DNA from 4 places in the Halomonas sp. McD50-4 genome. Region 2 is predicted to be linked to each of the others. Evidence: predicted binding sites of a transcription regulator. Region 2 holds the regulator's gene; each other region holds the start of a gene.
What was found. Region 2 encodes sigma-54, which starts transcription at its own class of promoters, with help from an activator protein. Its sites were predicted from a motif close to TGGCACNNNNNTTGCTNT; they were not measured.
Positions count from the first base shown of each region.

Region 1: MHM85_RS16015 (sugar phosphorylase) is a predicted target of sigma-54. The motif match lies at 4,042-4,059, and genes of this name have one in related genera.
Region 3: MHM85_RS09655 (amino acid ABC transporter substrate-binding protein) is a predicted target of sigma-54. The motif match lies at 5,521-5,538, and genes of this name have one in related genera.
Region 4: MHM85_RS16050 (HAD-IIB family hydrolase) is a predicted target of sigma-54. The motif match lies at 3,959-3,976, and genes of this name have one in related genera.

Region 1 is NZ_JAKRFG010000015.1:72,752-80,326, forward strand. Features, by position in the region: gene nusB (transcription antitermination factor NusB) at 1-461, opposite strand, end outside; gene ribE (6,7-dimethyl-8-ribityllumazine synthase) at 458-946, opposite strand; gene ribBA (bifunctional 3,4-dihydroxy-2-butanone-4-phosphate synthase/GTP cyclohydrolase II) at 951-2,117, opposite strand; gene ribD (bifunctional diaminohydroxyphosphoribosylaminopyrimidine deaminase/5-amino-6-(5-phosphoribosylamino)uracil reductase RibD) at 2,190-3,338, opposite strand; gene nrdR (transcriptional regulator NrdR) at 3,338-3,835, opposite strand; gene MHM85_RS16015 (sugar phosphorylase) at 4,093-5,853, shown strand; gene dsbG (thiol:disulfide interchange protein DsbG) at 5,996-6,778, shown strand; gene MHM85_RS16025 (DUF6691 family protein) at 6,814-7,236, opposite strand; gene MHM85_RS16030 (YeeE/YedE family protein) at 7,233-7,575, opposite strand, start outside.
Region 2 is NZ_JAKRFG010000001.1:434,120-441,694, forward strand. Features, by position in the region: gene MHM85_RS02085 (KpsF/GutQ family sugar-phosphate isomerase) at 1-968, shown strand, start outside; gene MHM85_RS02090 (HAD hydrolase family protein) at 1,011-1,553, shown strand; gene lptC (LPS export ABC transporter periplasmic protein LptC) at 1,553-2,125, shown strand; gene lptA (lipopolysaccharide transport periplasmic protein LptA) at 2,134-2,628, shown strand; gene lptB (LPS export ABC transporter ATP-binding protein) at 2,640-3,398, shown strand; gene MHM85_RS02110 (RNA polymerase factor sigma-54) at 3,504-4,919, shown strand; gene raiA (ribosome-associated translation inhibitor RaiA) at 5,017-5,325, shown strand; gene ptsN (PTS IIA-like nitrogen regulatory protein PtsN) at 5,330-5,797, shown strand; gene rapZ (RNase adapter RapZ) at 5,856-6,773, shown strand; gene MHM85_RS02130 (HPr family phosphocarrier protein) at 6,812-7,081, shown strand; gene pmbA (metalloprotease PmbA) at 7,098-7,575, opposite strand, start outside.
Region 3 is NZ_JAKRFG010000006.1:160,042-167,616, forward strand. Features, by position in the region: gene MHM85_RS09630 (histidine phosphatase family protein) at 147-740, shown strand; gene MHM85_RS09635 (Rid family detoxifying hydrolase) at 737-1,129, opposite strand; gene MHM85_RS09640 (amino acid ABC transporter ATP-binding protein) at 1,227-2,003, opposite strand; gene MHM85_RS09645 (amino acid ABC transporter permease) at 2,042-3,142, opposite strand; gene MHM85_RS09650 (amino acid ABC transporter permease) at 3,163-4,353, opposite strand; gene MHM85_RS09655 (amino acid ABC transporter substrate-binding protein) at 4,438-5,463, opposite strand; gene MHM85_RS09660 (amino acid ABC transporter substrate-binding protein) at 5,677-6,699, opposite strand; gene speE (polyamine aminopropyltransferase) at 6,787-7,575, opposite strand, start outside.
Region 4 is NZ_JAKRFG010000015.1:81,885-89,459, reverse strand. Features, by position in the region: gene glyA (serine hydroxymethyltransferase) at 1-119, shown strand, start outside; gene MHM85_RS16070 (glycosyltransferase) at 194-1,006, opposite strand; gene MHM85_RS16065 (FlgO family outer membrane protein) at 1,088-1,672, opposite strand; gene MHM85_RS16060 (hypothetical protein) at 1,678-2,418, opposite strand; gene MHM85_RS16055 (OmpA family protein) at 2,523-3,596, shown strand; gene MHM85_RS16050 (HAD-IIB family hydrolase) at 4,073-4,987, shown strand; gene MHM85_RS16045 (glycosyl transferase) at 5,007-6,227, shown strand; gene MHM85_RS16040 (methyl-accepting chemotaxis protein) at 6,289-7,575, opposite strand, start outside.

The DNA of each region.
Region 1 (7,575 bases), on a different contig from region 2:
GCTAGCTTATCGAGAATGCCATTCACGTATTTATGGCCGTCGGTGGCGCCAAATGATTTTGCCAGCTCAACGCCTTCGTTAATCACTACGCGGTAAGGCACTTCCATTCGCCGGGAGAGCTCGTACGCTCCCAAGCGAAGAATGGCCAGCTCTACCGCGTCCAAATCTTCCAGGCGGCGATCCAACAACGGGGCGATTTCGCGGTCCAGCTCGGTTTTGAAGCGCACCGTGTTGTGTAAAAGCTCATGGAACAGCGCTTTGTCGGCGATTTCCATGACCTTGACCCAGTTCTCGTGATCTTCGAGATCGTCGTCGGCCACCTGACTGCGAAATTCCGCTTCGATGCTGGTAATCGATTTACCGGTCATCTGCCATTGATAAAGCCCTTGTACCGCTAACTCCCTGGCGGCGTGACGCCCCTGCTGTGCGGCTGAGGGCTTGCGCTCACGACGCTCACTCATTGCGAATCTCCCACCGGCAGGGCACGCAGTAGAGAGACCATTTCCATCGCCGCCATGGCCGCCTCAGTGCCTTTGTTACCCGCCTTGGTGCCGGCACGCTCGATGGCCTGCTCGATGGACTCGACGGTCAGCACACCGTTGGCTACTGGCGTATCGAACTCCAACTGAAGATGATTGATGGCCGTGTTGCAGCCCCCCGCCACGTACTCGAAGTGCGGTGTGCCGCCGCGAATGACGGCGCCAAGCGCAATCACCGCATCGGGCTTCATCACGTTGAGCACGCGCTTGACGGCTAGGGGCAGCTCCCATGCACCGGGGACGTGAACGATGTGGATGTTTTCCATGTCCACACCGTGGCGCGTCAGACTGTCGACGGCACCTTCTACCAAGCTATCCACGACGTGGTGATTAAAACGACCCACCACGATCACGTAGCGCCCATCGACGTCTACGAAGGTACCTTCAATTTGCGAAAGGGATTGCATCGATTTATTCCTGCTGAAAAGTTGGCTCGTCGGCCGTGTCATTGGGCCCCAGCCGCTCGACCACTTCTAGGTCGAACCCAGAGAGCGCTGAGAACTTCCACGGCGAGCTGAGTAGGCGCATTTTACCCACGCCGAGATGGCGTAGAATTTGCGAACCCGTACCAATCGTTAAATAATTGCCAGAGCCATCAGAGTCGCTGGTGCGCGGCTGACGCACGCGATCCAGATAGATATCTAGCTGATCCTTCAAATCTTGATGTGGCCGCCCGTCATCGATCAGTACGAACACCCCGGCAGGCGCCTGGGCAATCTGTTCGATGGCGCGGTGAGCATCCCAACGGCATTGATCGCCCTTCATCAGCCCCATCACATCGCGCAGGGTATCGGCCAAATGCACGCGCACGGTAGTGGCCTGCTCGGGTGTGGGCTGCCCGTTCACGAGCGCGAGGTGGTGAGCGCCCTGAATACGATCACGGAACACATGCAGCGCCAGCTCACCATGGACGGTGGTCACTTGCGTCGTTTCTACGTGATCTACCGTTTGTTCGTTGACGATCCGGTAGTGAATCAAGTCGGCGATGGTGCCCATCTTGATATCGTGTGCTTTGGCAAAGGCCTCTAACTCAGGGCGGCGGGCCATACTGCCGTCATCGTTCATGATCTCACAAATGACGCCGCTGGGATCTAATCCGGCCAGCGCGGCTAAATCGCAAGCGGCTTCGGTATGGCCTGCGCGACGCAGCACGCCACCGGGTTCGGCCATCAGCGGAAAAATATGCCCTGGCTGAACGATATCCGTCGGTTTGGCATTCGGCGCAACGGCGGCTTGCACCGTACGGGCGCGGTCGGCGGCTGAAATGCCGGTGGTGACCCCTTCGGTCGCCTCGATCGAGAGCGTGAATTTGGTGCCAAAGCCGGAGCCGTTATCGCGCACCATGAGCGGCAGATTGAGCTGCTCGCAGCGCTCACGGGTCATCGGCATGCAGATCAGGCCGCAGGCATAGCGCGCCATGAAATTGATATGCTCTGGCTTCACCATTTCGGCGGCCATGATGATATCGCCTTCGTTCTCGCGATCCTCATCGTCCATGAGAATCACCATTTTGCCCTGGCGAATGTCGTCTACCAGCTCAGCGATGGGGGATAAACCCTCTGAAGAGGAGTGCGCCATGGAATCTCCAAAAATTAGGCTCGCATCGTATGCGAATTCGGGCGTCAGGGTACCTTGCAATGACGGCTTGCGCTAGTCAGCGTGCGGGGCGGCTATGATCCACCAGTCGTTTCCCACGGTTCGCGACTCGAGGATCGTCAAGCGCTTTTGATCGGCCATCTGGGTCATTCCCGGCAGGGAAAACAGCGGTCTTGCCTCGCCGCCCAGCAATGTCGGCGCGACGAAAAGCTGCATTTCATCGACCAGGCCGGCTTCCAGCAGCGCGCCCGCAAGCGTCGCTCCCGTTTCTACTAAGAGTTCGTTCACCTGCTCATTATCTGCCAGCCAGCGCAGCATGTCAGCCAGTGCAATGCGCCCGCCTTCGGCAGGCAGCACGTGAATCTCGGCCCCGGCCTGCGCCAACCGGTGCCGTTTCTCTTCGCTGTGCTGGTCAGTGGTGATGATCAGCGTGCGCCCGGGCTCGCGCAGACACGCTGCCGCCAGAGGAAGACGCAGGCGAGAATCAAGAATCACTCGCAGGGGTTGGCGCTGGGTGATGTCGTCGGCGTTGCCCAAGGCTAATTGGTCGGCCCGCAGCGTCAACCGGGAGTCATCCATGATGAGCGACTCTACGCCGCTCAGGATGGCGCTCGACCGCGCCCGCAGGCGCTGCACCTGCGTGCGCGCCTGGGGCCCGGTAATCCATTGCGACTCACCTGAGCCCATCGCGGTCCGACCATCCAAGCTCATGGCCATCTTCAGCCGCACAAAGGGACGGCGGCGCACCATGCGCGAGATGAAGCCGGGATTGAGCGCCCGGGCGTCGGCTTCCAGCAAACCTACCTGCACGTCGATACCGGCGGAGGCCAAGTGTGCGATACCGCCACCGCTGACCTGGGGGTTGGGGTCTTGCATCGCGATCACCACGCGACGGACACCCGCCTTGGTCAGGGCCACGGCACAAGGGCCCGTGCGCCCCGTGTGAGAACACGGCTCTAACGTGACGTACGCCGTCGCGCCCTGTGCAGCGTTGCCTGCCGCTTGAAGCGCATGAATTTCGGCATGAGGTTCCCCAGCCCGCACGTGATACCCCTCCCCCACGATGCGAGCGTCTCCATCGCTATCGAAGCGCACGATCACGCACCCCACTCTTGGGTTAGGGTCGGTGGTGTAAAGCCCCCGCTTGGCCAACTGAATCGCGCGGGCCATGTAGCGATGATCGGCAGTGGAGAACTCACCCATCATGACGCTCCGTTCGGTGATCCCTGCCCGGCCGGCTCATCGGAGGGCTCTTGGGAGAGCCGATCGATTTCAGCACGAAACTCATCCAGGTCCTGAAACTTGCGGTATACAGAGGCAAAACGAATGTAGGCCACTTGGTCGAGGCTACGTAACGCTTTCATGACCGCCTCGCCCACCTCCCGGGCGTTCACCTCACGGTCACCACGTGCGCGCAACGTTTGACGAATGCGCTCTACCGAGGCTTCGATCGCCTCGGCACTGACCGGGCGTTTTTCCAGTGCGCGAAGCATCCCCGCACGTAGCTTTGCTTCATCGAAACTCTCGCGAGAGCCGTCGGACTTCACCACCCGCGGCATGATCAACTCAGCGGTCTCGTACGTCGTAAAACGCTCATGGCAGCTGGCGCACTGGCGGCGTCGGCGCACCTGGTCACCCTCTGCCACCAGCCTGGAATCCGTCACTCTCGTATCGTTTGCACCACAAAAAGGGCAATGCATGGCAGTCAACCTATTATCAGTACGCACTAAAACCAGTACGTGCAGCGTGTCAGCCTGAACGAAGGGACGCAGCGTCACGGTGCGTGCTCTACGAGCCCTTCGCTATTTTGTAAACTGTTTTATCGCCAGCTGTCGGCGGTAGCCGACCCGCCGAGCTATCGTATGGCGGTGTTATACAGCCCCTATCTCGACGTATTGTAACGATTTGGCACACAAGCTGCAGCGTTTGTCGAAGGATGATTGAAAGGACGCCCGTTATGACCGCTTTCGAAAAGACCGTTCACCACTACCTCACCCAGCTATACGGCCCGCGCGCAGGGGAAGTGCAGCGGCGAATAGGTCAACACGTCGCGCATTTTCGCGGGGGAGCAAACGCTGCACCGACCGTTAACGGTCAATCTGTCGATGCACCAATGTGGAGCGAAAAGGATCAGTGGGTCATCTGTTACGGCGACTCGATCGTCGATGAAGGAACGCCACCGCTAGCCGTGCTGGATACGTTTTTGCAACGTTATCTGGGAGACACCGTCAGTGGGGTTCACGTGCTGCCCTTTTTCCCTTGGAGCAGCGACGACGGCTTTTCGGTGATTCATTATCGTGAGGTCAATAGTGAGCTGGGCGCGTGGTCGGACGTCCAAACCCTAGCCAGCCACTACGACTTGATGGCTGACTTGGTACTCAACCATGTCTCCCGAGAGTCGCTCTGGTTCGTCGACTATCTCACCGGTAGCCTACCCGGGCGCGACTATTTCATTGAGGTGGATCCTGACACGGACGTTTCCCAGGTCACCCGCCCGCGCAGCAGCCCGTTATTGGTGCCGATCTCGACGCGTCGCGGCACCCGCCACGTATGGGCTACCTTTTCGGAAGATCAAATCGATCTCAACTTCGAAAACCCGGACGTGCTGCTCGAGTTCGTGGGCATTTTGCTGTTCTACCTGCAGCAAGGCGTACGCATCATTCGCCTGGATGCAGTGGCCTTTCTATGGAAACGGCTCGGCACCCCGTGCATCCATCTGCCAGAGACCCATACCGTCGTGCGCTTACTGCGCGCTATCGTGGATGAGGTGGCGCCTGGCACGCTATTGATTACCGAAACCAACGTGCCACACGCCGAAAACATTAGCTACTTCGGCTTGGAGCGGTTGACGCAGGGCACTCCCGACGAAGCCCACATGGTGTATCAGTTCGCCCTGCCCCCGCTTTTACTGCATACCCTGACCCGCGGGGAAGCGACGACGCTACAAACGTGGTTGAACAGCCTCCCGGTACTGCCGCCGCAGTGTACCTACTTGAACTTTACCGCCAGCCACGACGGTATAGGTGTACGGCCTCTTGAAGGCCTGCTACCCGACCACGAGCGTGACGCGCTGCTGGAATTGATGCACCGCTTTGGTGGGTTTGTCAGCATGCGCAGCAATCCTGACGGCAGCGACACGCCCTACGAGATCAATATCACATGGTTCGAGGCGATGCGCGGCACCCGCCGTGGCCCGGACCCGTGGCAAATTGCACGCTTTCTCTGCAGCCAAGCGATCATGCTCAGCTTGCAAGGGATCCCTGCGCTCTATATCCACACGCTCACCGGCACGCTGAACGATGTGGAAGGTGTGGAACGTAGCGGCCGCCTGCGCTCGATCAACCGCCGACGCTGGCAGCTCGATGAGCTTGCCTTGTTATTAGAAAGCCCCGCCACCCCGACTCATGACGTTTTTCATGCCCTGCATCGGCTGCTGACACAGCGTCGCCAAGAGCCTTGTTTCCACCCCAACGCCCCGCAGCGCGTGATCGACACTCCCCCTGAGCTGCTCGCCCTCGAGCGTGGCCCCCTGCCTAACGGTCGACGCCTACTCGCGCTCTATAACGTGACCGATGGCAAGGTCGATCTCACTCACGCAGGGGATGCCCTCCATCAAACGCTTACTCAGCATGACTGGCAGCCGATCGGCAGTGCGAGTACTCACCATGACGCGACGCTGCCACCCTATGCCGTGTGCTGGCTGGTGGCTGACGCTTGACGCTTGACGCTTGCGACATAACGACTCAGGCATCCATGATCGTCACTCTTACATAATCATCCGCTGCGATACTGTGTGACGATCATGTCACGAGGCAAGGAGGCGCGAGTGCCCCACGCCGTTTTACTAAAAGGATTATGCGATGTCATGGGTTTCATTAAAAAGTCTCGGTCGTGTCAGCCTGCTGGCCGCGACAGCTAGCACTGCCGTTGTCAGCTTCGCTGACGAGCTGCCCGCGCCCATTCAGGCGCTCGCCAACCAGGGTTTGACGATTCATGGTCAGTTCGATGCACCGGGCGGAATGCGCGGCTTTGGGGCCAGCGTGCAAGGGCAGGACATGGCGATTTATCTCACCCCCGATGGAGAGCATGCGATCATTGGCACGCTGGTCGACGGTGAAGGCACCGACCTGACTGAGGCCCAGCTCGATGAGCACGTACGAGCGCCGCTAGAAGCCGACACGTGGGCGCTGCTCGAAGAGAGCCACTGGATCCAGGATGGCAACCCGGATGCGCCACGCGTCATCTACACCTTTACTGACGCCAACTGCCCTTATTGCCGCCAACTATGGCAACAAACCCGCCCATGGGTAGAGGCTGGCAAGGTCCAGCTGCGCCATATCATGGTGGGTATTCTAGCCCCCAATAGCCCGGCACTCGCCGCCACGATACTGGGCGCCGAGGACCCATCCGCCGCGCTACATCGCCATAGTGAGGGGGATGAACTCTCCCCCAGCGCACAGCCACGAGACATCGAAGAGCAGGTCTACGACAACAATCAACTCTTCGAACAGCTCGGCCTCTACGCCACTCCCACCAGTGCGTTTCAACGCGAAACCGACAGCGGCACGGTCCGCATAGACCGTATTCAAGGCCTACCCAGCGACGAGCGCTTCATCGAAATGATGGGTAGCGAAGCGCCATGAGAGCGTCGATGCGGCTGGTATTGCTGCCCATTTGGCTAGCGGGACAGCCGCTGAGCAATGAACCAGCCCAACACCATGGCCGCCAACAGCGCGAGCAGCGGCAACGTTGCTCCGCCGATGGAGGCGATCGCAGGACCAGGGCAGTAACCCGATAGCCCCCAGCCCACGCCAAACAGCGCCGCGCCGCCTAACAATTTGGCGTCTAGCTCTTGCTTGCTCGGCAGTTGGAAGTGGGTGCCAAACAGCGGCGTGCCGCGAGCGAAGACCACGCGATAGCCCACGAACGTGGTGCCGACGGCGCCACCCAGTACGAACATCAACGTCGGATCCCAGGCACCAGCCACATCCAAAAAGCCGAGCACGCGCGCGGGGTCGGTCATCCCGGAGATCGCGAGTCCTACACCGAACAGCAGGCCAGCGAGATATCCCGCCGCTGTTTTGACCGCTGGAACCCTCATGCTCCACCTCCCATGACATGGCGAACCACATAGACCGTCGCGATGGCCGCGACCAGGAAGGTGACGGTGGCCGCCATCGACCGAGGTGCCAAACGCGCCAAGCCACATACGCCGTGACCGCTGGTACAGCCACTGCCAAGTCCCGTGCCTACCCCTACCAGCAGGCCTGCCAACAGCATGAGCGGCACGCCGCCTGCGGGTTCACCGATCACCGCACCGGGGACGCCTGCCACGTTACCCAGCCCGCCCCCGGCCGCCATCACCAGCAACGGGCCGCTGACTAGCCCAGCCAAGAACGCCATGCGCCACGCGCTGTCTCCTCTCGGGCGCTGGGTCATC
Region 2 (7,575 bases):
CACCCAGCCAACTGCGTGAAAGTGCGCTGCGCACGCTGCAAATCGAGCAAGCAGCCATCGGCGGCCTCCAAGCCAAGCTAGACGACCAATTCGACCATGCCTGCCAGCTCATTCTCGCCTGCCAAGGCCGCGTGGTGGTGACCGGCATGGGCAAGTCGGGTCATATTGCAGGCAAACTGGCTGCCACGCTGGCAAGCACCGGTACGCCCGCCTTTTTCGTACACCCAGGTGAAGCCAGCCACGGCGATCTCGGTATGATCACCCGTACCGACGTGGTGTTGGCGCTCTCTAACTCCGGCGAAACAGCTGAAGTCACGGCGCTACTCCCTCTGCTTAAAAGGCTTGGCACCCCGCTGGTGAGCATGACTGGACGTCCAGGCTCTACCCTGGCACGCCACGCCGATGCCCATTTGGACAGCGGCGTCGAGCGCGAAGCATGCCCGCTGGATCTTGCCCCTACAAGCTCGACCACCGCCGCGCTAGCACTGGGGGACGCCCTTGCCGTGGCCTTGCTTGAAGCACGTGGCTTTACAGCGGAGGATTTTGCGCTCTCTCATCCGGGCGGAAGCCTCGGCAAGCGGCTGCTACTGCGAGTCCGCGATCTCATGCACGACGGCACGCGGCTGCCTCAGGTTGCATTGGGTAGCCCGCTACGCGATGCGCTTTTAGAGATCACACGCCAAGGGCTTGGGTTCACCTGCGTCATCGATAGCGAAGGCCGTTTGGCAGGTGTATATACCGACGGTGACCTGAGACGCACATTGGACCAATTTCATGACTTGCGCGATGTGCGAGTCGACGACGTCATGACGCGCCCAGGCAAACGCATCGGTCCTGACGTGCTAGCAGCCGAAGCGGTACGTATTATGGAAGATAGCCGGATAACCGCGCTGGCCGTCGTCGACGAGCAACAGCGTCCCATCGGCGCGCTACATATGCATGACTTACTGGCCAGCGGTGTGATTTAACTGCGTGATAACGCTTTTTGCCATGGATGTTAAGGAGGCTATATGGCCCTACCCGATGCACTACTCGACCGGCTCCGCCGCGTAAAACTACTTGCACTAGACGTAGATGGCGTTTTGACGGACGGCCGACTCTACTTTCAAGCCGACGGCATCGAGATCAAAGCGTTTCACACTCAGGATGGGCATGGCTTGAAACTGCTCAAACGCGTTGGCATTCATGTGGCGCTCATCACCGGCCGCGATTCGCCGATGGTCAGCCAGCGCGCTGCGGCACTAGGTATCAGCCATGTGCATCAAGGCTGCGAAGACAAACTCACGACCCTGAGAGCCCTCTGCCAGCGGCTGGATATTACGCTCGAACAAGTCGCTTACTGCGGGGACGACCTGCCAGACTTGGCACCCATCAAGCGCGCAGGCGTTGGCATCACGGTCCCCAATGCACCCGATTATATGCATACCCACGCCGATTGGATCACCGAACGGTTGGGCGGGCACGGCGCGGTGCGTGAAATTTGCGATACGCTGCTCACCTCCCAAGGGCATTGGGATGCCGTACTCGACACCTATCTTCACAGGCACTCATGATGGGCGTAAAGCTCAGAAAACGAGTTTGGGTAACGGCACTGGTCGTCGTCCTGGGCATGCTTTTGGTTTGGCTCGACCCGCGCAGCGCCCAAGAGCGAGATATCGACGAGCAAGCGCGCGCTCAGGAGCCAGGTCATGTATTAGAGAATGCCGAAATCACCCTATTTGGGGAATCGGGGGCGATTCAGCAGTCGCTGGTCACTCCCCGGCTAGTGCATACACCTCAAACGGCCATGACAGATGTCGTGTCGCCACGTGCTACGCTGTTCGATAGCGAACAGCGGGAGTGGTTGGCGACCGCGGATACCGGCACCCTGAATACCGATACTCAGGCCTTGACGCTGCGCGGGTCTGCCCGGCTGCTCGCGCCTGAAGAGGGTTGGCAGCTCGATACACAGCAACTCAACTACGATGGCGTGACCCGCCACGCCTGGAGCACTACGCCCGTGCTGTTGCAGCAGCCCCCTCAGCGTATGGAAGCTTCCCGCATGGACGTTTGGCTGGATGACAGCCAGGTCCGCCTGACCAACAACGTGCGCGGCGTGCATCCGCCGGCCACTCGTACCCCCTAGGAGTCGCGATGAATGCCTCTCTCCGCACCACCCTCTTTGCTTTAACGCTACCGCTGGCGACGGCTGCCATGGCGCAAAGCCAAGCACCCATCGAAGTAGAAGCCGACCGCCTGGACCTCGACCAGCGCGCGGGCACCGCAGTTTACTCAGGTAACGTGGATATTCGTCAAGGCGAAATGCAATTGCGCGGCGAACGCGTAGAGATTCAGCGCAATGATGCAGGGGAACTTTCTCAAGCCATTGCCACGGGTGAGCGTGCCTACTTGCGCAATCGTCTCGACGACCAGGAGCCCCCCATGGAAGGTTGGGCGCGGCGCATCATCTATCACGTCGCCGAACGCCGCGTGGAGCTGATCGACCAAGCCGAACTGACCCAGCAAGGCGACCGCTTTCAAGGGGGCCGCCTAGAGTACTTCATCGACCAGGAAGTGGTGCAAGCTCGCTCCGACGTGAACGGTAGCGACAACCAGCGCATTCGCATGACCCTTCAGCCGGAACAATAGGGAGCGCCCACGTGGCAGCATCAACGTCTGCAGATTCCGCACCTGTCAAAACGCTCTACGCCCACCACCTAGCGAAGAGCTACAAACGCCGCCGCGTCGTCAAGGACATCAACCTGGAAATCGCCCAGGGCAGTGTCGTTGGACTGTTGGGCCCCAATGGAGCCGGTAAAACCACCTCGTTTTACATGATCGTCGGACTGGTCAAATCCGATGCGGGCAATGTGGGTATCGACGATCTGGATTTGACCCACGCGCCCATGCACGAACGCGCCATGGCAGGCATTGGGTATCTTCCCCAAGAGGCCTCGATTTTTCGCAAGCTCTCGGTAGCCGATAACATCATGGCCATCCTCGAGACGCGCAAAACGCTCGATCGCAGCGACAGAGAAGCTCGCCTGGAGTCACTGCTCGAAGATTTTCATATCACCCATATTCGTGACAACCTAGGCATGAGCCTCTCAGGAGGCGAGCGCCGTCGAGTAGAGATCGCGCGGTCGCTGGCCACCGAGCCCGCGTTCATTCTACTCGACGAACCCTTTGCCGGGGTCGACCCTATTTCGGTCGGCGAAATCAAAACCATTATCCGCGCACTCAAAAAACGCCACATCGGCGTCTTGATCACCGACCACAACGTGCGTGAAACCCTGGATATTTGCGATATCGCCTACATCGTTGGCGATGGCCACATCATCGCCAGTGGAAACGCCCAGGAGATTCTCAATAACCAAAAGGTCCGCGACGTCTATCTGGGCGCTGATTTCCGGCTCTAAACCGAGGCCTGACCAAACTTTTCTTTTAGTGGCATGCTTATTGCACTTGCACGTAGCCATAACTCGCTCTAGGGTGGAGCTTTCTGATTAACGAGTGGTTCTCAGATGGTCATGAAAGCTTCTCTCCAATTGCGTATCGGCACACAGCTGACCATGACACCCCAGCTGCAACAGGCCATTGCCTTGCTGCAGCTCTCTACGCTGGACCTCCGTCAAGAAATTCAGCAAGCGCTTGACGCCAACCCTATGCTCGAGCAAGAGGACGAGTTTGGAGAGCAGGCAGTCAGCGAGCCGCAAGAGGCCGAGTGGTCTGACAGCATTCCCAACGAACTCTCCGTCGACAGCGACTGGTCGGACACCTATCAAGACATGGGCAGTCTGAGCGGTGGTAGCGAAGGACCCGACTTCGAGCGTCAAGCCGCTGGCCAAAGCCTTCATGGCCATTTGCTGTGGCAACTGGCCATGACCGATGTCAGCTCACGGGAATATGCAATTGCGGAGAGCCTGATCGATGCGCTGGACGCCAATGGTTATCTTACCCAGCCGCTCAACGACATTCGTGAAGGGCTCAAAGCACAAGGTCATGACGGCTTGAGCCAACGGGAAGTGGAAAATACCCTACTGCGCTTGCAGCAGTTCGAGCCGACCGGCGTATTCGCTCGCGACCTGCGAGAATGTCTGATGCTTCAACTTGCTGCGTTGCCGGAAGACACCCCGCTATTGATGCCAGCCAAACGGCTGGTACGACAGTTTTTGGAGGCGCTAGGCAAAGACGATATGCGCCTCCTCAAGCGCCGTTTGAGCCTGGACGATGAGCAGCTGGATGACGTCATTCGATTAATTCGCAGCCTCGATCCCCGACCCGGCAGCGCCTACGGCGTGACCGACGATAGCTACATCACTCCCGATCTGGTCGTGCGCCATGACAACGAAGGCTGGCATTTAGAGCTCAACCCGGACGCTCTTCCACGGCTACGCATCCAACCCGACTACGCCAGCTTGATCAAACGCGCCGACAAGAGCCAGGACAACCAGTTCTTGAAAGAGCACCTTCAAGAAGCGCGCTGGCTGATCAAAAGCCTCTCTAGCCGCAATGACACCTTGCTGCGCGTGGGGCGTGAAATCATCGCTCGCCAAATTGGCTTTCTAGAGCACGGCGAAGAGGCCATGAAGCCGCTGATCTTGGCCGACATCGCCGAAGCCGTAGAGATGCATGAGTCGACCATCTCACGCGTGACGACACAGAAGTTCATTCATACACCGCGTGGCGTGTTCGAGTTGAAATACTTTTTCTCCAGTCAAGTCAGTGGCCAAGACGGCGGCGACAGCCACTCGAGCACGGCCATTCGCGCACGTATCAAAAAGCTCATTCAAGAGGAGCCCTCAGGCAAACCGCTCTCCGATAGTCGCTTGGTGACGCTTCTCGAAGAGGGCGGAATAAGCGTGGCACGACGTACCGTCGCGAAATATCGCGAGTCGATGGGCATTCCCTCTTCGAGCGAGCGCCGCCGTTTACGCTAGTTAAACGTTTGGTCGTGACAAACTCACCGCAAGGGCTTTGCAATAGCGTAAAAAGGGTTACAATCGAAGTACAGCCCGATGGATAAGGAGCACGTCAATGCAAGTAAACATCACTGGTCATCACGTTGAACTGACTGACGCCTTGCGTGACTACGTTAACGAAAAGCTGGAACGCGTCGAACGACACTACGACAATATCACCACGGTACAAGTGACCTTATCTGTCGAAAAGGAGCGCCAGCAGGCAGCGTGCACGCTACATGCCGCCGGTGCTGACCTTCATGCCGAGGCACTCGATAACGATATGTATGCCGCCATCGATGCCCTTGCGGACAAAATCGATCGTCAACTCGTCAAACACAAGGAAAAAGCACAAGCTCGCGCTCAAGGCGCAGGCGTGCGTTAACTCAATGACGTTGGAAACCATTCTCCCCCCGGAGCGCGTGCTTTATGACGTACCCGGGGGCAGCAAAAAGCGGGTGCTGGAGTTTTTCAGCACCTTCATCGCCCAAAACACGCCCAGCCTCGACAGCCAAGAAGTGTTCAGTCGTTTGATTGGGCGCGAGCGTCTTGGCAGCACGGGGATTGGCAACGGTGTTGCCATTCCCCACGCAAGAAGCCCGCACTGCAGTGCCCCCATTGCTGGCTTTTTGAAACTGGCGGAACCCGTCGATTTCGATGCCATCGATGGGGACCCGGTCGATCTCGTGTTCGTTTTGCTGGTGCCTGAAGAAGCCGATGACACGCACCTTGCTTTGCTCGGACAAGTCGCGACGATCATGAACGACGCCGATACTCGCCAACAGCTGCGCAAAGCAGGCAGTCAAAAAGAACTGTTGACGCTGATAACGGCCAAGATACGCGAACAAGCTGCGTAACAGATCTACTCCTTCAATTTGTCTTTACTTCTTACGCTCAAACGCCAAGAGAGACGCTATGCAACTGGTGATCATTAGCGGCCGTTCAGGTTCCGGTAAGTCTATCGCCTTACAAGCGCTGGAAGATCTTGGCTATTACGCGATCGATAACTTGCCTGCCATGCTGTTGGGCTCGCTTATCGACGAGTTGCGCGCCCAGGGTGAGCGCACCCGGATTGCCGTCAGTATCGACGCACGCAACTTACCTACTGCGCTGGAGCGTCTGCCAGCGCTACTTGAAGAATTGCGCCACCGGGAAATTCGTTTTCAGGTGATCTACCTGACAACCGATGCGCGTATTTTGCTGGAGCGTTACTCGGCCACCCGCCGTCGTCATCCCCTCACCCGTGATAGCGACATGACGCTGGAAGAAGCGATCAACAAAGAAGAAGAAACGCTGAATGACATTCGCGACCTCGCCGATTTATTGATCGATACGTCTCGACTCTCCGTACACGATCTGCGACGCCGCATTACCGACCAAGTAGCTCATCAGCGCCAGCATCAACTGACGCTCACCTTCGAGTCCTTTGGCTACAAACGCGGCGTTCCGCTGGATGCCGACCTCGTGTTCGACGTACGCTGCTTGCCCAATCCTTATTGGGACCCTACTCTGCGCCAATATACCGGTCGCGACGCCAACATCATCGACTTCTTGAGCGGCTACCCCGTGGTAGAGGCCATGGCAAGCGATATTGAAACGTGGCTGGAGAAGTGGCTACCGGCCTATCAAAATAGCCATCGCAGCTATATGACCGTGGCCATTGGCTGCACGGGCGGCCAACACCGGTCCGTTTATATGATCGAGCAGCTTGCACAGCGGCTCGTCAAACAAACAGGGGAAGTGCAGTTGAGGCATCGCGAGCTAGGGCTGCAGTACACGCTCAGCGAAACGCCGACAACCCAACATACGGCGGCGACGCCCAGTACTCCCTGAGCCCTCCCTAAAACCCCACTCGGCAAAAAGGAACCAGAGTGCCCGAAAGAACGTTGACCCTTACCAATCAGCGCGGCCTTCACGCCCGCGCAGCCACCAAACTGGTTCAGTGTGGCCAGCAGTTCTCTGCCCAGATTCATGTGTACAAGAAGCAGCAAAAAGCGGATGCTGCCAATATCATGTCACTGCTCATGCTCGCCGCGCCCTGCGGGACCGAGCTCACCGTCATTGCAGAAGGGGAAGACGCCGAACGAGCGCTCGATGCTATCGAGGCGCTATTCGACGCTCGGTTTGAAGAAGATCAGTAATCGATGCAGCGTACGCTTAGCTGCCCGCCACGGTCATCGCATCCACCAGCCAGCTCCCCGTGTGAATGCTGCCCCGTGTATCCGTGTCATCCCCTACGCCGCTCAGCCCGGCAAACATCTTGTTCAGGTTACTGGCGATCGTGAACTCCTCGATTGGGTACTGAACTTCACCGTTTTCAATCCAAAAGCCTGCCGCTCCCCGCGAGTAATCACCGGTCACACCGTTCACCCCCTGCCCCATGAGCTCGGTGACCCAAATACCTTGCCCCATCTGACTCAACAGCTCGGCTCGTGGCGTTAACGGAGCCAGCAGGCGTAAATTGCGCGCGCCACCTGCATTTCCAGTCGAGTGCATACCTAAACGCCGTGCGCTATAAGCAGAAAGCATGTAGCTGGCAACCTGCCCCCGATCGATGAATCGATTATTACGGGTTTGCACCCCCTCGGCATCGAACGGCGAGCTCGCCGTCGCCCCCACTTCCATGGGTCGCTCT
Region 3 (7,575 bases), on a different contig from region 2:
ACGTGCATTATTGTTGTCGCGTATGCCCACTGCTGCGTCGCAAGTGTGTGCTTCGATCAGCGTCTGTTTCGCAAATGGACATTTAAAAGCGCAGATGTTTATTTTTCGAAAACGAGCATCTTCAATCTAGGGTTTGTTACAAAGATATGTCAAACACTTTCCTGACCCCCTCCTACCATTGGCGAAACCGCTATCTGCTGATGCGCCATGGCCATAGCCAGGCCAACGCTCAGGGGAAAATCATCAGCTCTCCGGAGCAGGGCCTGGCGAACTACGGGTTATCAGAGCAGGGTGAACAGCAACTCGCCGAAGCGCTGGCGCAGTGGTCCTGGCCGGTGCCGACACAGATCGTGCATTCGGACTTTTTACGTACGACACACACCGCCGCCCGAGTGGCCGCCGCGTTTGGGGTGGGAATGCAGCAAGAGGCGGGCTTGAGGGAGCGCCACTTTGGCGAATTGGAGGGGCAGGCGGATAGCCACTACCCAGACGTGTGGGCCTTCGATGCCAAGAGCGCCGAGCATACCCAGTGGCAGGTAGAGCCGGTTAGCCGAGTAGCAGCACGGATGTGTGCCGTGCTGGAAGCCTTGGAGCAGCGCTTTACTAACGAAACGGTGCTGATCGTCAGCCACGGCGATCCGCTACAAATTCTGCTCACGGCGCTGGCGGGCAAGCCGCTGACACAGCATCGGGAGCAGCCTGCGCTGCTACCCGCCAGCATTACCCTCGTCGGCGGTTAAGCACCCTCTTTGGGAGGAATCCAGGCGATCATATCCACCTCCACATCCGCGCCGCCCGCAAGCCCAGTCACGCCAATGCAGGTGCGGGTGGGCAGCGGCTTGTCGAAATAGCTGGCGTAGACCCGGTTCACTTCATCGAAGTGCCCCATATTGGTGATGAACACCCGCGACTGCACCACGTACTCGAAGCGGCTGCCCACCTCTTCCAGTACGATGGCCAGGTTCTGCATCACCCGGTGCGTTTGTTCGGTAAAGGTGCCTAGCAGCATCTCATTGGTTTCCGGCACCGTGGGCATCTGGCCGGTGATGAACACCAAATCCCCCACGCGGCAGGCGTGTGAAAACGGCGCAATGGGTTGCGGTGCACGATCGATAAATAGCTTTTCCATGATGACTCGCTCGTTGTGGTGTTGTGGCGTAGAAAACCCATAAAAATGGGCCTCATAGGAGGCCCAGGTTCAGCACTGTGGGGCGCTGTAAGCTGACTTAATGCCCCAGAATCTGGCTCAAGAAGAGCTGGGTACGCTCGGACTGCGGGTTGTTGAAGAACGGCTCCGGCGCGTTCTCTTCGATGATTTGTCCTTGGTCCATGAAGATCACGCGGTCGGCCACGGTCTTGGCGAAGCCCATTTCATGGGTCACGCAGAGCATGGTCATACCCTCTTCGGCCAGTTCGATCATCACGTCCAGTACTTCCTTGATCATCTCCGGGTCGAGGGCCGAGGTGGGCTCATCGAACAGCATCACGTCCGGATGCATGCACAGCGAGCGGGCAATCGCTACCCGCTGCTGCTGGCCGCCGGAGAGCTGGCCGGGATACTTCTTGGCCTGCTCGGCAATACGCACCCGCTCCAGATACTGCATGGCCATGGCTTCGGCCTCTTTGCGGGGCTTCTTCTGTACCCACATTGGCGCGATACAGCAGTTTTCCAGCACCGTGAGGTGAGGGAACAGGTTGAAATGCTGGAATACCATGCCGACGCTGCGGCGAATCTGCTCGATGCGTTTGACGTCTTGGGTCAGCGGTACGCCACCCACCACGATCTCGCCTTTTTGGTGCTCTTCTAGGTGATTGATGCAGCGGATCATGGTGGATTTGCCCGAGCCAGAAGGCCCGCAAATGACGATCCGCTCGCCGCGTTTCACTTCCAGGTAGATATCCCGCAGCACGTGGAAATCGCCGTACCACTTGTTCACGCCGCGCATTTCGACCATTAGGTCAGAGGGGCTGGTGCCAGGGGTGTTGGTCGCTGCTTGAGTCATGTCACTATCCTGCTAAAAAATCGTTGATAAAAGCGGCGTTAGCGCTTGTGGCCGGTATGCAGCTTGCGTTCTAGGTACTGGCTGTAGCGCGACATGCTGAAACAGAAGATCCAGAACATGAAGGCGGCAAACACGTAACCTTCCAACGAGAAGCCGAGCCAGCGTGAGTCGGCTAGAGCCGCTTGCACGATCCCCAAGAGGTCGAAGAGGCCGATGATCATGACCAGGGTGGTATCTTTGAACAGCGAAATGAACGTATTCACGATGCCTGGAATCATCATCTTCAACGCCTGGGGAAGGATGATCAGCCCCATGCGTTTCCAGTAGGTCATGCCGAGAGCCGCTGCCGCCTCTTCCTGGCCTTTAGGGATGGCCTGTAAGCCCCCGCGAATGACCTCCGCCATGTAGGCGCTTTGGAACAGCGTCAAGCCGATCAAAGCGCGCACCAGGCGGTCGACGCTCATATCCGAAGGAAGGAACAGCGGCAACATCACCGAGGCCATGAACAGCACGGTGATCAGCGGTACGCCGCGCCAGAATTCGATAAATACCACGCAAAAGCTTTTGACGATCGGCATGTTCGAGCGACGTCCCAACGCCAGTACGATGCCGATCGGTAGCGCGCCTACCATGCCCACAGTGGCCAGCAGCAGCGTTAGCATCAGGCCGCCCCAGCGGTGCGTAGGCACCTGGGGAAGGTCGAAGTAGCCGCCGTAAAGCAGTACGAACGAGATAATGGGGAATGCCACCAGCGCAAAGATGGCCACCCAGCGCTTGAAAGGCAGCTTGGGAATCGCCAGCCAGCCAATCAGCGTAAAGAACATGGCGAACACGATATTGGCGCGCCAGATCTCTGAACTGGGATATAGGCCATAAATAAACTGCGTCAAACGTGCGTTGATGAAGACCCAGCAAGCGCCTTCCCGTGAGCAGTCGTCGCGTGTGGTGCCTACCCAATCGGCGTTGATGAACGCCCACTGCACGGTAGGCACGACGAGCAGATAGAGGATATAGAGGCCGATTAACGTGAAGATCGTATTGATCGGCCCGTTGAATAGGTTCGTTCGCAGCCAAGCAATCGCGCCAACGGAGTTGCTGGGCGCTGGCCGCTGTTCGATCATCGTTTGATTATGAATCATGTGTGGCTCCTCGCCTCAGCCTAGCGTTCAACCAGCGCCACGCGGGCGTTGAACCAGTTCATGAACATCGACACCAGCAGGCTGATCGTCAGATACACCGCCATGGTCATCGCGATGACCTCGATGGCCTGGCCCGTCTGATTCAGCGTGGTGCCTGCAAACACCGACACGAGGTCCGGATAGCCAATGGCCGTGGCCAGCGACGAGTTTTTGATCAAATTCAGGTATTGGCTGGTGAGCGGGGGGATGATGACCCGCAATGCCTGAGGAATGATGACGAGGCGCAGCACCAGGTTGCGCGGCAGACTCAGTGCCTGCGCCGCTTCGGTTTGGCCATGTGAAATGGCCTGAATACCGGAGCGCACGATCTCGGCAATGAACGACGCCGTGTAGATCGAGAGTGCGAACCACAGCGCCAGAAACTCAGGAATCACCGTGATGCCGCCGCGGAAGTTGAAGCCACGCAGCTCGGGCATTTCCCAAGTAATGGGTACGCCAGTGGCCAACATGACCAACAGGGGCAGCCCAAAGATCAGTACAAAGGAGATCCAGTAAGCGGGAATTCGCTGCCCCGTGGCTTCCTGACGGCGTTTTGCCCATATCACCAGCGCAATACTGGCCGCGATGGCGATCACGAAGGTGACAGGAATCAGCCCGAAGCCCGATTCGAACAGCGGCTCAGGTAGATAAAGCCCGCGTACGTTAAGAAACACGGCCTCGCCGAACGCGAGGCTTTCTCGAGCGCTGGGGAGCGCCCGCAGCACGGCAAAGTACCAAAAGAAAATCTGCAGCAGCAGCGGAATGTTACGAAAGGTTTCGATATACGCGGCGGCTAGCTTGGCGATCAGCCAGTTGGGCGATAGACGAGCGATACCGACGATAAAGCCAATGATGGTGGCGGCAATAACGCCCAACCCACCCACCAGCAGCGTATTCAGCAGGCCAACGAAGAAGGTGCGGCCATAGGTGCTTTGGGAAGAGTAGTCGATCAGACTCTGAACGATCCCAAAACCGGCGGTATTACTCAGGAAGCCAAAACCTGTGGTGATACCCCGTGAGGAGAGGTTGTCTTGCACGTTGCCGACGATATAGAACAGAAAAGCGATGACAGCGGCAATCAGCAGACATTGAAAGATGAGCGCACGTTTGGCGCGGTCTCGCCAGAACGGTGGCTTTTGGCCAACGGGGCGAGCGTTAGGTCTTACGGACATGGGTGGCGTCTCCGCGATACGGAAGGTCAATCAAATGGCCCGCCATGACCAAAAAGGGTGGCGGGCCGGGGTCAAGCGAGACGCTTAGCGAATCGGCGGTGCGTACTGGAAGCCGCCTTGGTTCCACAGGGCGTTGACACCGCGTTCGATTTCCAGCGGTGAACCCATACCTACGTTGCGCTCGAAGCTTTCACCGTAGTTACCCACTTGGCTCAGGATGTTATAGGCCCAGTCGGCGTCAAGACCCATGCCTTCACCATAGTTGCCGTCCTGGCCGAGTAGACGCGCTACGTCCGGGTTATCGGAGCTGAGCATCTCTTCTGCGTTCTCGCTGGTCACGCCGTACTCTTCACCGTTGATCATGGCGAACAGCGACCACTTCACGATGTTGAACCACAGATCGTCCCCCTGACGTACGACCGGGCCCAGCGGCTCTTTGGAAATGACGTCGGGCAGAATCATCGCGCCCGACGGGTCGTCGAGCTGAATGCGCAGGGCCGCCAGCTGAGAAGTGTCAGACGTCAGAACGTCACAGCGGCCAGCCTGGAAGCCACCTACGGTTTGCTCGGAGGTATCGAAAACGATGGGGTCGAACTCCATTCCGTTGGCACGGAAGTAATCAGCCAGGTTCAGCTCGGTAGTGGTGCCTGATTGAATACAAATCGCCGCGCCATCCAGCTCGGCCGCGCTGGTGATACCCAGGTCGCGAGAGACCATGAAGCCCTGGCCGTCGTAGAAGTTAACGCCGGTGAAGTTCAGACCCAGGGTAGTGTCGCGGGTCGTGGTCCAGGTGGTGTTACGAGACAGAACGTCCACTTCGCCGGACTGCAGCGCGGTGAAACGCTCGACGGCGTTCAAAGAGATGTAGTTGACGGCATCGGCGTCGCCCAGTACCGCAGCGGCCACGGCACGGCATACGTCAACGTCGAGGCCCTGCCAGTTACCGTTATCGTCCGGGGCGGAAAAACCTGGCAGGCCGTCGCTGACGCCACACTGTACGGCACCACGTTCGCGGGTATCTTCCAGCGTATCGGCTTGGGCGGTCGCCACGCCCGCAAGAGAGATGGCGCCTGCGGAGGCCAGAAGTACCAGGTGTTTCTTATTGATCATGTTGTGTTCCCCTTCCTCGATTTAGTGTCGTTATGCATGGTGATGCATCACTAAAAGCTAGCAAGGAAGGTGCCAAAAAAGATATGTCGTCAAATTCAGCGCTTTTCAACGTAAAATCAGCGAATTTAACGAAGGTCTTGGTGCAAAAAAGTGCGCCAGCGGCTACGCACTGCGCCTTTTTGGTGCGCAGCCGCTGGCGAGTGACCGAGCGCACTAGCGAATGGGCGGCGCGTACTGAATGCCCCCATCTTTCCACAGGGCATTCAGGCCACGGGCAATGTTGAAGTCGGAGTGGGTGCCCACGTTGCGTTCATAAATATCCGCATAGTTACCGACCTGTTTGACGATTTGGTAAGCCCAATCTGATTGTAGGCCCATGGCCTCACCAAAATCACCGTCTTGCCCAAGCAGGCGCATCACATCGGGATTTTCTGAGCTTAGCTGCTCATCCACGTTGGCTTGGCTGACGCCCAGCTCTTCGGCATTCAGCATGGCAAACAGTGACCACTTCACGATGTTGAACCACTGATCATCGCCTTGGCGTACGGCGGGGCCTAGCGGCTCTTTAGAGATGATTTCCGGTAGGACGACGGCCATGTTGGGATCGGCCAGTTGAATGCGCTGGGCGTAGAGCTGCGAGGCATCCGAACTCAAGACGTCGCAGCGGCCTGCTTCGAAGCCCGCAATCGACTGCTCGGGTGAATCGAACACCACCGCATCGTAGGTCATGTCGTTGATACGGAAGTAGTCGGAAAGATTGAGTTCGCTGGTAGTGCCCGACTGCGTACACACCGCCGCGCCATCCAGCTCTTGCGCGCTCTGCACGCCCAAGTCGCTGGCCACCATGAAGGCTTGGCCGTCGTAGTAGCTCACACCGGTAAAGTGCATGCCCAGTGTGGTGTCGCGGCTAGACGTCCAGGTGGTGGTGCGAGAAAGGACATCTACTTCACCTGATTGCAACGCGGCAAAGCGCTCCACCGAATCCAACGGCACGAAGTTGACCTTGCTGGCATCACCCAGCGCGGCGGCCGCCACGGCACGGCACACATCGGTATCCAGACCGCGATACTCGTCGTTATCGTCTAAGGACGAAAAGCCGGGCTGAGCCGCGTTGACGCCGCAGCGCACGCTGTCGCGCTCTTGCACCGTTTGTAGCGTATCGGCCATGGCCGTGGGTACCCATAGGGCGGGCGCTAACAGGGTGACTCCCCATCCAAACCAACGCGTGGTGTTCATTTGTTATTCCTTAACGTGGCGCGCACGATGATTGGCGCATAAAAAAGCCGGGCAGAGCCCGGCCAGATACCTAGCGTAGCTGCCCGCTTATGCGAAGGCTTTACGCATAAAGGGCGGCAGCGCCAGGGCACCCCGGTGGGCATCTACTGTGTAGTACTGTAGCGGCATTTCATGATCGGCGGCAGCCTCTTCGCGGAAGCTTTCAACGCTGGTCGCTTTACCGGCCAACGTCACGCTCCACCAACCCGAGGGATACACCGGTTGGGGGAAGGGTAGCGTGGCGACGCTATCGAAGCCTGCTTCGCGCATGTCGTTGCGCAGTTCGCGGATGATCGAACCGCTATGATAAAGCGGCGATTCGCTCTGCTGTACCATCACCCCGCCGCTTTTCAGAATACGGTGGCAGCGTTTCAAGAAGTCGGTCTTGAACAGGCCTTCGGCAGGGCCGACCGGATCGGTGGAGTCGATGATCAGCACGTCGATGCTCTCGTCGGCGGCGTCGTCGACCCACTTCACGCCGTCGGCAAACAGCAGCTCGGCGCGGGGGTCGCCGTTGGCTTCCACCAGCGACGGGAAAAAGCGCTCAGCCGCCTTGGTCACTTCTTCATCAATATCGATCTGGGTGACCTTCTCGACGCCCGGATGGCGCAACACTTCTTTCAAGGTGCCGCAGTCGCCGCCGCCAATGATCACCACCCGCTTGGGGTCTTGATGGGTGAACAGCGCCGGGTGGGCAATCATTTCGTGATACAGGAAATTATCGCGATCGGTCAGCATCACGCAGCCATCCAGCACCATCAGGTGGCCGTAGGTCTCCGTGGCGTAGACTTCCAGGTGTTGGTAGGGGCTCTGTACATCCAGCAGTTTTTCGGTGAC
Region 4 (7,575 bases), on a different contig from region 2:
CCGGGTGGATTTGTGACATTCTCGACGTGCTCGCCAAAGGCGAAGACACCAGCGCGATCGAAGCCGACGTGCTGAATAAAGTCGCGGACGTATGTGGTCGTTTCCCGGTGTATAAATAAGCACTGCATAGCCACGTGGTATGCAGAAGCGCTAGCCCTAGCGGGCTAGCGCTTTTTTTGTTGAAGTGCACCTATCAGGCCGAGGGGGGATTTTGGCGAATGATGCTTACCTTTTGCTGCTCTTTGGTCCATTTGCCTGCTTTCTTGTCGATGTACTGGAAATGCTCGTTGGTGAAGCTTCCCTGGTTGCAAGCGTGACGGTAGGAAACCGTGGGCACGTCTGCTTGATCCAATAGCTTGATGAAAACGCCTGGCCCGGTCAGCTCGAAGACGTTGGTAAGCTGATTCTCGACAATGTTTTGATGTACCTGCTCGATCAATTTCAGCAGATTGGGATTGCCCGGGCGGCTGGCGATGAAGTAATTGCTCAACTCTCCTTTACGTGTCGTCACATACAATTCGTCGATATCTGCTGGTACGACCCGACCCAACGGCCAGATAGCGTGGGCATCGATATCCAGGTAAACGCCGCCATGTTTATACAGCGCCAATAGCCTCCAAAAATCGGCTTGGGCAGCACCAATTTGCAGCCTGTCGTAGCTCTCGAGCCACTCTGGGCTGAAGTTCTTTTCGATGAAGTCGTGGCGCGCTTGGGTGATCATGAATCGATACTCAAAGCGCGGTGCCATCAGGCGGTTGAACAGATAGTTGAGATACACCGGCAGGGTGACTCGGTTCGTAAAGTTGGTTTGCCAAATGATTCGAGGGATACTGCTCTCTTGCTTCGACGAAAGCCAAGGGGCTGCTCTTTCTGGCAGGGTAAAGCGCTTGGCAGGAAAGAGCGCGTGAAACCCATAGCTCAGCATCTTGGTAATGTTGGCAAACAGTTTGATCACCCGGCTGATGGCCACAATATGAGGCTGGCGGGTACGGCGACGTAGAGACATAGTCGTCCTTTCGATGAGCAAATGAAAAGCCTAGCGTATCGGCTAGGCTTTCAGAAGGTACTGTGCGTCAAATCGGGTGTTTTACCATCCGCCCTGAGCCTCTAATAGGCTGCGCATATTATTATCCAAAGGTAGCTGGAAGTCTGCACTGCCTAACACCATGGCATCACCAGCGCGTACGACGCGGGCACTTACGTATAGATAGTCCTGGCCCTGAGCGTAGGTGCCCATTAGGATGGAGCGCGCATTGTGCTGAGAGCTTAGCCGTTGAACTTGGCGCGATAGAATCAATTCCCCCACGCTCTCTTCGATAAACATGCTATCGCGCATTTTGACTTCGCGAACCTGCATGCCTTGTTGGGCGAGTGCCGAGGCCATGATCTCGGAACTGATCCGACCAAAGGTCGACGATTGACTCAGATTATCGATACTGACGAACGTGGCTGCAATCATCGGGCTATAGCGAGTCAAGTCAGGATTGTTAGCGACCATCCGCTGCGCCGCTTCATGGGCGAGCTCTGACAAGTCTGGTTCTGGTTCTTGAGGTTGGGCGCTATTGCCTAGGTTAGCGCAGCCTGCCAGCAGTAGCGTCATGCAAAGCGTAGCCAACATGTCAGTGCGAAGCAGGCGCATCGACGGTAACGCAAAGATTGAGCGTAGAGACATAAACATTACCAAGTATCAGTGATAGAAACAGTCGGCGTCGTAGGCGTTCTAGGTACCCGATGCGGGGCGTATTGGCGGCGATCACCCGAGTTAATGTAATAGATATTGGAGGAGGAGTAGAGGATTTGATCCTGTTCCACTATCTGGGTGGTGATGATGATTTCTTCATTGCCTTTGGGTGTCCAGCTACCGCTGGTGGTATCGGCCACCATCGCCGCTGGGATGAGCGCAAGTGCTGGTTCACTCCAGTTACCTAAAGGAATACTGGCCACCGCGATGCCGCTCGCTAAGGCCGTGTAAGCGCCAAAGGGTGGTCGTGTATAGCCACGATCTCGGTGCTCGACGACTTCCACATCGATTTGAATCGTGGCGCCGTTGGCACGTGGCTGTGTCGTGACGCTACCGCCGCCGGATACGAGCTCGCTGGTTAGCAGTGTTCTAAAGCCACGCTCGAATTCCCCGCCACTGTAATAGGAGCCGTACTGCTCATGCTCCGGCGCCGCAATGTGCAAGTCGCGAAAACGTACTCGTTCGCTGGATAAAATGCCCGCGGCTTCATGCTGTGCAAGGACCTCCCAATGCTGGGCTGCCTGCATCTTTTGCTGTTCCGAATAGGGGTATGTCGTAGCAATGGGCGCTTGGGAAGTGCTGGCGTAAAAACAGCCGCTGAGCATCAGGCTCGCAAGTCCCAGGCCAACGGGGCGTAAATAACGGGCAATGGGGTGTGTCATAGGACGAGTGCGCACCTGGTAGTTCCTTATCGCTACTAATCGGCTTTTTGATAGACTAGTTTGCCATGCTTAGCATAGATCGGCCACGAGGTTAAAAACTTGAATGAGTAATCACCCCCATGCTTGAGGACCACCGTAGCGGCCCGCGTCATGATTCGCTGCTATCGACATACCCTGAGGACGATAGCAACAGCGGATGGATGATTAGCTATATCGATATCATGACGCTCCTCGTCGCGCTGTTCGTCATCATTATCGCCGCCGCCGGCGTCACGGGTCCCAATTGGGCCCCTGACGAGCCAGTAGCGGACCCAAGCACGGCCCTTACGACACCATTGGAAGTGCCTTTGCCGACCCTGCTGGAGGAGCGGCGCCAGTCACGTCCGCTGATGCCGACAGTGGTGCCGGGTGAGCTCAACCCCATGGCGATCAGCGCCGCATTGGGTGTTGCAGGACTGCCGCCACGCGTCGCACGTTCGCCCAGCGCGCCGCCCTTATTGGCGCTTCCCGCTAATGCCGATGCAGAGCCCAGTTCAGAGTGGAACCTGGTCGCATCGCTGACGGACAGTCGCCAGGCCAGGCGGCCGTCTCCCTCTTTGTCACAGCCGCTTCCCCGGTTGCCCACGCCACTGGTCCAGGTAGAAGCACCGTCGGAGGCACTGCCTTTGGCCGATTATATGGTGCTGCTCACGGACCGGCCGCCGGTGAACGTCCGCGAGGTGAGCGATGAGGCAATCAGTGGCGCGCTTGCGCTGATGGACAACCTCGCTGAACGGGTCGATACCTCGCCTTACTTACCCAACCTGGAGGGTGTCGAAGTCTCGCGTGTGGCAGAGGGAATTAGTCTGAGGGTGCAAGATAGGCTGCTGTTCCCTTCGGCAACCGCCGAACTGACCCAGGGAGGTGCCTCGCTGGTGGGTAGTCTGTTGGAAACGATCCAGCGTTACGAGGGGGAGGTGTGGGTCGAAGGCCACTCCGATAGCCAAACTATCAACACCCCGGAATTTTCGTCCAATTGGGCACTCTCCAGCGCCCGTGCCATCGCCATCGTCGAAGCCTTGGAAGCGGCTGGCGTTGCTGCAGAGCGCTTGCGAGCCGTGGGGTTAGCCGCGACGCAGCCGCTCGAAGACAACAGCACCGCAGAGGGTAGGGCGCGTAATCGCCGTGTCGAAGTCGTCATTCACGTAGAGTGATGTTTTCGTCGAAGGGGGATGTACTAAATGAGCGTGTGGGAGGAGTGAGCTGAAAAAAAAAGCCCGCCGGGGGAGGCGGGCATGAAAGGGCTTGGCTCACTGCAGCCCACTGACATCAGGTGAGGGGGTGTACAAGGTTGTCAGTGGGTACAATTCGAGTATAGCTATTTGCGAGCGTTTGCCAAGGCCTTGTGCAACTTTTTTTACAGGTATTTCACGACTAGATATTTCACGACTGGGGTTGTTTATGACGCCCTAAACCGCACTATGTTAGTGCATTTTAGGTGCTCTATTTTGGTGCCCTCATAATCGGTCATGCCGATTCTTTTTTAAGTTTTTGATTTATTTTATATAAATAGTGTTGGCACACATTCTGCTTTATTGCTTATCTGAGAACGACGCCTGAGTAACGGCTTTTCAGATTGCGATAAGGTGGCGCCATGAACGAACACTCCCGCACGACACAGACTCCCCGCATGTTGGCGAGTCTTCCTCTCCAGCCTCTTGGAAGCCCTGATCCGGCGCTGACACCGCGTTTGGTGGTGACCGATCTCGACGGGTCGCTGCTCGATCATCATAGCTACGATTTTTCGCCTGCAGCACCTTGGCTCGCACGCCTGAAACAGCTGGGCGTGCCGGTGATTCCGGTGACCAGCAAAACCCGTGCCGAACTAGTGACGTTGCGTGAGTCGCTGGGCCTGACCGCAACGCCATTCGTAGCGGAAAACGGCGCAGTGATCGGCTTGCCCCCAGGCTGGTGCCATGCGCGGCTGGATCGCCCTGGCAGCGGTCGAGATGGGGTGGTCGTCAAGCACACCGGCGTCGACGTTGGGTTCATCCGCGCGCGACTGAACGTGTGGCGCACGCGGCTGGGCGTGCGTTTCACTCGAATGAGCGAGCTCGATATCACTGAGGTCATGTCGCTGACGGGATTGGATGAGACGCGCGCGAGAGCTGCCCGACAGCGCGAAGGCAGCGAGCCGCTCATCTGGCAAGACGACGACACTGCCCTAAAAAATTTCCGCTTAGCGCTAGAGGGCGACGGTCTGATGCTGACTCAAGGTGGGCGTTTTTGGCATGTAATGGGAAACGCTTCGGATAAAGGCAGCGCCGTCGATTGGCTCATCAAGCGCTTTACTGCGCTGCGCGGCCGTCCGCCACTATCTCTAGGCCTGGGCGATGGCCCCAACGATGTATCCATGCTCGAGGCGGTCGATCAGGCCGTGGTCATCAAAGGGTGCCACGAACTGGCCGTCACCCCGTCGAATGAAGCGCTGTATCGCACTCGAGCGGCCGGACCCGCCGGCTGGGCCGAGGGGGTGGCCCACTGGTGGGGGCGAGACGACCGCCGACTAGCGGCGGCCCCAGTACTGCTAGCCGTCACGGCCTAACCCATCAAGAGGTTCGCGTATGAGTGACTTCCATCAAAACGGCGTCATCACCGATTTTCATAATCTTACCCGTCGCCCGGTCGAGGCGCTCGAGCAAGAGCTAAGCCAGTTCGCCAACCGTCGACCGATGGGGCTCATCCTACCGTCGCTGTTTTCCGAGTTGGAGGGCCCCGCGCTATCGGCGATCGTCGATGAGTTGGTAAAGGTGCCGTATCTCAATGAAATCGTGATCGGGCTGGATCGTGCCGACCGCAAACAGTTTTTGTATGCCCGCGAGTTTTTCTCCCGTTTGCCTCAGCACACGCGCATTTTATGGAACGACGGCCCACGTTTGCGCGAACTCGATGCCGAGCTGGAGAGCCACGGCCTGGGCGCACTAGAGCCCGGCAAAGGACGCAACGTGTGGTACTGCGCGGGATACGTATTGGCCTCCGGCCGTTCATCGGTGGTAGGCCTACACGACTGCGATATTCTCACCTATGACCGTAGCTTGCTGGCGCGGCTCATGTATCCCGTGGCGCATCCGCGCTTCAACTACAGCTTCTGTAAAGGGTATTACCCTCGTATTGCCGAAGGAAAGTTGAATGGCCGCGTGTCGCGGTTGATGGTGACGCCGCTGCTGCGGGCGCTCAAGACCGTATGTGGGCCGCTGCCTTATCTGGATTATTTGGATAGCTTTCGTTATCCGCTCTCGGGCGAGTTTGCAATGCGCAGCGACGTGCTGGAAGGCATTCGTATTCCCGCCGACTGGGGGCTTGAAATCGGCGTGCTGTCCGAACTCCAGCGTAACTACTCTCATCGTCAACTATGTCAGGTGGACATTGCCGATGCCTATGACCACAAGCATCAGCCCGTCAGCGAGGGGGATGCTACCGGTGGCCTGAACCGAATGAGCTTGGACATCGCCAAGGCCCTGTATCGCAAGTTAGCGACGCAAGGAGTGAGCTTTAGCAGTGAAGACTTCCGCACGCTCAAAGCCACGTACTATCGTTTGGCGCTCGATTTGATCGAAGCTTACGATCACGACGCCACCATGAATGGCCTCAGTTTGGATCGTCACTGTGAAGAGCAGGCGGTAGAGCTGTTTGCCAGCAACCTGTTGGAAGCGGGAAACCTGTTTTTGGACAATCCCCGGGAGCGGCCCTTCATTCCTAGCTGGAACCGCGTACAAGCCGCCGTGCCCGACCTGTTGGCCAGAATGCACGAGGCGGTAGAGCTGGATAATCAAGGCAAGGTCTAGTCGAGGCGTATTAGGCATGGCATGGCCTCCGCCGTGCTAGGCGGAGGCCATGTCTGGGCGATTAAAAATCGCTAAAGGAGGAGGAGCGGGCCATAGGTGGGGTAATGGCGGCTGGGGCAATGGCGGCCTGTGGTGCTTGGTGGTCGAGCTTGAAGTTCGTCACTAAATGGCGGAGCTGGGTGCTCAGCTGCGCGAGTTGCTGGGTCGCGTGGTTACTCTGCTGTACCAACCCTGCGTTTTGCTGCGTCATTTGGTCCATCTGTGTCACGGCCTGATTGACCTGCTCGATACCGCTGCTTTGTTCGATGGTGGCTGCCGAGATGTCCTGCACCAGCGTGCTGAGCTGCTGAATGTCAGCCACTACACCGTTGATCATTTCACCCGTGTTTTTAACTTGGCGGCTGCCTTCGACCACCTGAGCATCCGCGTTTTCGATCAAACCTTTGATCTCCTGGGCAGCAGACGCCGAGCGGCTAGCCAACTGGCGAACCTCGTTGGCCACCACCGCAAAACCACGCCCCTGCTCCCCCGCGCGGGCTGCTTCTACAGAAGCGTTGAGTGCCAGAATGTTGGTCTGGAACGCGATGGCATCAATGGTATTGACGATACTGCTCATCTGCGTGGCGCTGTTGTTGATGTTCTCCATGGTATGAATCACCGACGCCATGGCGTCGCTGCCACGTTGAGCACTTTCCGCCGTTTTGGTGGCGAGGTTACGAGCATGGTCAGCATGGTCGGCGTTCTGCTTTACCGTTGCCGTTAGCTGCTCCATGCTGGAGGCGGTCTCCGCCAGGGATGCAGCTTGCTCTTCGGTACGGGTGGAAAGCTCTTCGTTGACGCCAACGATTTGCTCCACGCCGTGATTCACCTGATCCGCGCCGTGGTGAATGTCACTGATGGTGCCCGCCAGCGTTTCGCGCATGCGGTTGATGTCATACAGCAAGCTATGCTGATCGTTAGCGGAGAGGGTGGCCGCTTGAGTAAGATCCCCATCGGCGATGTGACGTACCACCGTGGCGGCATAGCGTGGATCACCGCCCAGTCGGCGGGCAACGTCACGAATGACCCAGCCCATCAGGAGCGTGACCGGTACACCGATCACCAAGAGGATGAAGGCGGAACGAATCAACCGGGCAATGAAGGCGGCATTGATATCGTCGACATACACGCCAGCCGCCAGCGACCAGCCCCACTCTGGCAGGTAGGCAACATAGCTCACTTTAGGCACTTGGTCGTCACCGCTAATACGCCGTGAGTAGTAGTCCACGTGGCCACCACCGGCTTGGGCAACGTCCAAAAAGGCTGAATAGAGTCGCATACCGCTGGCGTCTTGATAGGCACTCATATC